2 regions of the Uliginosibacterium sp. TH139 genome follow, and region 2 is predicted to be linked to the other one. Evidence: predicted binding sites of a transcription regulator. Region 2 holds the regulator's gene; the other holds the start of a gene.

Region 1 (3,399 bases), on a different contig from region 2:
CCCGCCGATTGCTCAGCTCTGTCCAATGGCCAACGTGCGCTGCAACAACGTGCGGGCCGTATTCATCACCTCCGCGTTCGTCTGGTAGGAACGCGAAGCCGAAATCATGTTCACCATCTCTTCCACCACATCCACATTGGGCATGGTGACGTAACCCTTCTCGTCGGCCAGCGGGCTCTTCGGGTCGTAGAGCATGCGGCCAGGGGCCGCGCTCTCCACCACCTGCTGAACCTTCACGCCTTGCCCGCTCTGGCCCATATTCACGGCCTGGAAAACGACCTGCTTGGCCTTGTAAGGCTTGCCATCGGCCCCCACCGCGCTCTCGGCATTGGCCAGATTGCTGGCGGTGGTGTTCAGGCGCTGGGACTGCGCGCTGAGCGCCGAACTAGCGATATTCAGAACATTGAACATGCTCATGATTCAGCCCCTGCTCACTGGCCCGACACGGCCTGCTGCATGGTGCGCAACAAGCCGTTGATGAACGTAATGCTGGCCTCGTACTGCACCGAGTTTTCGGCAAAAGCCGCGCGCTCGGCATCCATGTTCACCGTATTGCCATCTACGCTCGATTGCGTTTCCGTGCGATACATCTGCTGCGGGAAAGTGCTCGAGCCACTCGCATTCAGGTGACGGCTGGCCGTCGTGCTGAGCGCAATTGGCTTGCCTGCACGCCCCAGTAGCGCACCGCTCAGCGCAGAGCCGAAATCGATGTCGCGCGCCTTGTAGTTGGGGGTATCCGCGTTGGCCATGTTGCCTGCTATCAGCTCCTGGCGATCGGCGCGCAGGTTGAGGGCGGTCTGGTGAAAGCGCAGGGCGTTATCGAGCTGGACGTTCATCTCTTCAACTCCGTTCATGATCTCTTCAAACATATCCGTCGCTCCCGGCACACATCGGCCACTCGACGAACTCATTGCAGCTTCTATGCCAACCATCCTAAGCCCCGTATTAGGGTCCGCAGACGGCGATAAAGCGGCAAAACCACCGGCTTTCCCGGCAGCCATCACCCAACCTGCGGCAATGTTTGCCGGCAGGCTGAAACTCCCCGGAATAGCCCCGCAAGCACCCGCCTGTTTGACCCATCAGCTGGCGCGCGCTGTGCTTGAATCGGCCATCACCCATCTGGCAGCACCATGCGCTCCCTCCTTCCCGGCCTCCTCCTGCTACTTAGTTGTTTTACCCCCTGTGTCGCCCACGCAGAGGACCAACTCGGCCCGGCACTGCAGCGCTTTCTCGAAGCCCGCAGCGCCAGCCTGCCCGGCAAGGTCACGATTGAAATCGGGCGCTATCCACTGAGCGAGAAACTCATCGCCTGCCAGCGCTGGGAACTCCTCCTGCCCGAAGGCAGCCGCCCCTGGGGACGCATCTCGGTTGGGGCCCGCTGCCAGGCCGGGCCCCAACAAGCCCTTTACATCCCCTCCCGAATCAAGGTGGAAGGCCAGATGCTGGTAGCTGCCCGCCAGATTCCGCTCGGCGCAACGCTCACCGAGCACGATATGAAGCTCATCGAAGGGGAGCTGAGCAACCAGGCCGCAGATGTGCTCAGCACGCCAACTGAGGCCCTCGGGCGCACCAGTCGGGCCAGCATCGCCGCCGGCCGGCCCTTGCAACGCAGCCTGCTGCGCAGCGAAGCCATCATCGATGCGGGTCAGGAAGTCCGCGTGGAAATCCGTGCCGGCAGCCTGCAGGTGAGCAACCAGGGGATTGCCATCAGCAGCGCCGGCCGCGGCAAAACGCTGCGCGTCCGCCTGCCCAACGGCAAAATCGTGCGTGGGATAGCGAGCGAGGCCGGCTTGGTCGAAGTTCAGCGCTGACCCGATTCCTGCCGTCAGGCCTGCTGTGCTCTGCCCCGGAGCGCCGGCAGCCCCTTGCCGTGGATTGCAAAAAAATCTAAAGTTTTTTCCCAGAGGCCCGATAAGGCAGTCATGGCATCACGAATGCCTGTTAAAAAATCAGTGGCTTGCGTGCCCTGCCAGTGCACCGCACATGCCTCGAGCCGAAGGGAAACGCCGTGAAAATCGAGAATTCAGTCACTTCGCCAGGATCGGTCAGCACCTCAAAACCCCGATCTACCCGCGAATCTTCCACCAGCTCCGCTTCGGCCAGCCCGTCGCAGGTGCAACTTTCCAACCTTGCCAGCAATCTGCAAAAGCTGGAGCAAGCCATTGCCGAAACACCGGTTGTCGATAGCGGCAAAGTCGACGAGATCAAGAACGCCATTGCTCAAGGGCAGTTCAAGGTCAATCCGGACAAGGTCGCCGATGGTCTGCTCGACAGCGTGCGCCAGATGCTCGCCGCCCAACCCCGTAGCGCGTGAGCCTAGCTACCGACCATAGCGCGCTGCGCCAGCGCCTACTCGCCCTGCTGATTGCTGAAACCCAGCAGGTACGGGATTTCGTCGCCGTTCTTGAACAGGAAAGAAAGATCCTGGGCGAGCGCGACGTCGAGCCATTGTTTGCCCTCTCGGAACACAAGAACCGCTACGCCCGTCTGCTCCAGCAAAGCGCCGACGCCCGCACCAGCCTGCTCGGCCAGGCTGCGCTGAAGCATGACAAGAGCGGCGTGGAAAGTCTGCTTGGCGATCCAGCCAATCCGGTCTGGAACAACTACCTGAAGGCTGTCGCCGAGGCCCGTGCCCTGAATCAAGCCAACGGTGCCTTGCTCACCGAGCGCCTCGCCCACAATCATCAAGCCCTTGCCATTCTTATGGCGCACTCCGACCAGCCCACAGTCTATGGACCGGACGGTGCCGCCCGCACCCGCCCTGGCTCACGCCTGCTGGGTAGCTACTAAGTTCACCGGACCATCTCGCCCGGCACCGCTCAGCCCCACCTGAACGGCACGTCTGCTGATCAACGTACGCGCTCTTGCCTGAACACCGGCCGCATCAAAGATTGCTGCACAGATCTGCTCGTGCACTGACCGAGCGCCTCTACAGCAGTAGCTTCAGCCACACACCGACATTTTTCGGCAGATGGCAGCCATCCGAAGGCGAAGCAGCCTGCCATTTTTGCGAGATCCGTATCAGCAACGCCTGTTTTTTTATGTCGTTTTACAGATTCCAGCGGGCCTCTGAGCCAAGCGCATTCATGGAGCCTTCCCGCCCGGCACCAGACGTATGTTCTCCGGCGTTCCCAGCGCTCCATCCGCATCCGGCACCTGGCGCACACCTTCGGGCTGCCGCGGCGCGCCGAGCACTTCTGTCGTGGTCACCGGTGCTTCAGCCACTTCGGGCGCCATCGATTCAATCTGGATGGTGACTCGCCGATTGCGGGCCCGCCCGTCCGGGGTGGAATTATCCGCCACGGGTCTCTGATCGCCATAGCCTGCCGCCGTCATGCGTTCAGCACTGACACCGGAAGCCACAAACAGGCGCACCACGGATGAAGCACGCACCGCAGA
Region 2 (3,399 bases):
TCTCGCCTCGGGCCTGCGCTACATCGCATTTACTGAATTGCCGCCCGGCAGTTCCATCGGCGAACACGATCACCAGGATGCACGCGAGGAAGTGTATGCAATCCAGTACGGTGAAGGCCTCTTGCGCATCGATGGTGAAACGCGCCGCGTGAAGGCTGGAGACGTAATCCTGACCAAAATCGGCCAGAGCCACGGATTGGAAAACGACAGCCAGGAAACCCTCGGCGTATTCGTGTTCTGGGCCCTGTAGGCCTGCCTCAGACGATGTATCCCTGCAAGCGCGACTCGATCAGACGGGGGTTATCACCGTGGGCAATGCCGATCAGGCCATCGATGATCATCTCGCGCACAGCCACCAGATCGGCCACCGTGGCCTGCAACTTCTTGGCGACCGGCAGGAAGATCAGATTGGCCGAACCCACGCCGTAGATCGTAGCCACAAAAGCCACGGCAATCCCTGCGCCGAGCTTTGAGGGGTCGGAGAGGTTCTCCATCACGTGGATCAGACCCATCACCGCACCGAGGATGCCAATGGTGGGAGCATAGCCACCAGCGGCTTCCCAGATCTTGGTGGCGCGTTTCAGATCCGCTTCCCAGGCAAAAACATCCACTTCCAGCACTGCGCGGATGCGCTCAGGCTCGACGCCATCGACCAGCAACTGCAGGCCTTTGCGCACGAAGGGATCAGGGTGCGGATCAATGCGCGATTCGAGCGCCAGCAGGCCTTCCTTGCGCGCCACCCCACTCCAGGCCACGACCTGGGCGATGATGTCCGGTAAATGCGGCAGCGGGGGCCTGAAAACCCATTTGACCATCTGCAGGCCAGTGCGGAAGGTTTTCCAAGGGCTTTGCAGCATCACGGCACCGAGAGTGCCGCCGATCACGATCAGGAAGGCTGTTGGCTGCACCAGTGAGCCGATATGCCCGCCCTCGAAGATCTGGCCCAGAACGATGGCCAGCACGCCCAGCAGGAGACCGGCAATACTGACCAGATCCATGCTCGCTCAGTCTCCCGCTCAGGCCGCAGCGGCGCGGCGCTGACGCCCACGCCCAGTCTCACGCCCCCCCGAGATGCGCGAACGCAGACGGGCAATGGCCTGGCTGTGAAGCTGACACACCCGGGATTCGGAGACGCCCAGCACCTCGCCGATTTCACGCAAGTTCATGTCTTCCTCGTAGTAGAGGCCCATGACCATCTTTTCGCGATCAGGCAGATCCTCGATGGCCTGGATGAGAATCTTGCGCATGTTGGCGTCCTCAAGCAGGTTGAGCGGATCAGCCCCTTCACCGACGATATGGCGCTCGAGGAAATCATCCTCATCGTCATCGCCGAAGTCCTCGAAATAAACCAGCTGGTAGCCACGCGCTTCCTGCAGCATCTTCTGATACTCGGGCAGCTGCATGTCGAGCAGTGCAGCAAGTTCGCCCTCGGTGGGCTGGCGGCCATGCTGCTGCTCCAGGGTATGCACCGCACCTTCGATGCGCCGCATCTCGCGGCGCAGGCTGCGTGGCAACCAGTCGTTTTCACGCAGGCCATCAAGCATGGCGCCACGGATGCGCTGCACGGCATAAGTCTCAAATTGCGCGCCGAGCCCTTCCTCATAGCGCGTAATGGCATCCAGCAAGCCCATCATGCCGTTCTGGATGATGTCTTCCACCTGCACGCTGGCCGGCAGTTTGGCCATCAGATGGTAGGCAATCCGCTTGACCAGCGGCGCATAGCGCGTAATGAGCTGGTTCTTGTCCAGTGTTCCAGCTGCGTTGTACATGGCGACCTCTTTCCTTCGGTTCGATCCAGGCTCTGTGCCGCTCCCGGAGATTGCGGCGCCTGAAAGCTCTTTGTCACCATTGTGCAGACTTCTGCACGCCGTGACGGCTGGAAAAGCCCAGTGTGTTCCGCCTTATTCCATCTTCGTCGGCGCGGTTTCTACGCATCACACGCGCCCCGGCCCCTTGCCATGCAAGCGGGTGGCACCGCTTGTAGTCTGGACCAGCCGCTCGATGAAAGCATCGGCACTTTCCCCAGTCTCTCGGGCACGCTCGCGCAAAGCCTCACCGAGACTCGAAACTGGCTGCAAAGGCAGCTCCAGCCTGTTCAACGCCGTCTCGCAGAAGCTCGTCAGAAGCCCTTGCTCACGAGGCCCCGGGGGCTGCGTGAAACACACCGACACATGTCGCTCGCCACCGGCCTGACACAGACGCTTGAGACTGGCATAGGCAGTGGTGATGGACATCGGCTGGGCATCCAGCAGCAAAAGCAGGCGCGGCGCAGCAAAAGCCAGCGCCGAGAGGCTGCGCAACTCAGCCGGCTGGGCCACGATCACCCATTCATCGTGCCCGGCACGCAGACCACGCAGCTGTTCGATAGCCCGCTGATTGAAGATGCGCTCGCTCCCCAACTGCTCGACCAACGCCGCCACCTGCGCGATCTCCAGTCCGGGCTGGGCTTCAACCAGGCAGCTGGAAGCCGGCATCAAGCCCTCCACCGCCATGCGCAGATCGAAGCGCGGATTACGCCCCAGGCAGTCACCCATGTTGCCGGCGGCCAAGCGCTCTTCGAGCACCAGCAGACGTAAGCCGCTCTCAGCCCTCACCCGCAACTGCGCAGCCAGCCAGCGGCTGGCGCCACCACCACAGGGCAGCACCGCCAACACCTCGGGCGGCGCCGCATGCAGCAGGCGGCGCAGGCCGTCGGCCTGATCGACCTGGCGACTCACCCTGGCAGCACGCTGCATGATGTCATTCATCGAAAGCCTCCTCCTGCGTTGGCTCGCTGCTGGCTGCTGCTTTCCGGCGTGGCCGCCATCAGCATGCAGGCGTCGAGCGATTCGAGCTTGTAAGGCGAATCTGCCTTCAACTCACGCAAGGCGCGGTGCACCAGATAACCCCGGTTGGGCAGATGCAGATCCTCGGGCACCCGCTGACCATTGGCCACGTAATACACCTGGAGTTCGCGGCGCATCGCCACATCCAGCACCGGCGCCAGCGAAGCGGCCTCATCAACCTTGCTCAGGATGCATCCCGCAAGATCCGGGCCATCGTAGGCGGCCACCACGTCATCCAGTGTGTCACCCCGTGAAGTGGCATTCAGCACCAGCAGGCGTCGCACGACACCGGCTGAGGTCAGCATGGAAGCCTGCTCGACGACCATCTTGTCGCGCTGGCTCATGCCCATCGTGTCGATCAGCACCATGTGCTTGTTGCGCAGATCCTGCAGGGTCTGGCGCAGGTCGGCCGCATCGCGCACCACGTGCACGGCCACGCCGAGGATGCGGCCATAGATGCGCAGCTGCTCATGCGCGCCGATCCGGTAGCCATCAGTGGTGATCAGAGCCAGCTTGTCGGCGCCGTGGCGCACCACGCAGCGTGCGGCGAGCTTGGCGGCGGTGGTGGTCTTGC

The links. Region 2 encodes FliA, which starts transcription of late flagellar genes. Its sites were predicted from a motif close to CTAAAGTTNNNNNNNNNNNNGCCGNTA; they were not measured.
Region 1: a site for FliA is predicted at 1,888-1,914, ahead of flgM (flagellar biosynthesis anti-sigma factor FlgM). Genes of this name have one in related genera too.

Annotation. Positions count from the first base shown of each region.
Region 1 is NZ_PKRR01000004.1:66,726-70,124, reverse strand. Features, by position in the region: gene flgC (flagellar basal body rod protein FlgC) at 13-417, opposite strand; gene flgB (flagellar basal body rod protein FlgB) at 432-836, opposite strand; gene flgA (flagellar basal body P-ring formation chaperone FlgA) at 1,131-1,811, shown strand; gene flgM (flagellar biosynthesis anti-sigma factor FlgM) at 2,009-2,314, shown strand; gene C0V76_RS10205 (flagella synthesis protein FlgN) at 2,311-2,790, shown strand; gene motD (flagellar motor protein MotD) at 3,085-3,399, opposite strand, start outside.
Region 2 is NZ_PKRR01000005.1:112,220-115,618, forward strand. Features, by position in the region: gene C0V76_RS13120 (cupin domain-containing protein) at 1-250, shown strand, start outside; gene C0V76_RS13125 (flagellar motor protein) at 258-998, opposite strand; gene C0V76_RS13130 (RNA polymerase sigma factor FliA) at 1,017-1,769, opposite strand; gene C0V76_RS13135 (hypothetical protein) at 1,935-2,747, opposite strand; gene flhF (flagellar biosynthesis protein FlhF) at 2,744-3,399, opposite strand, start outside.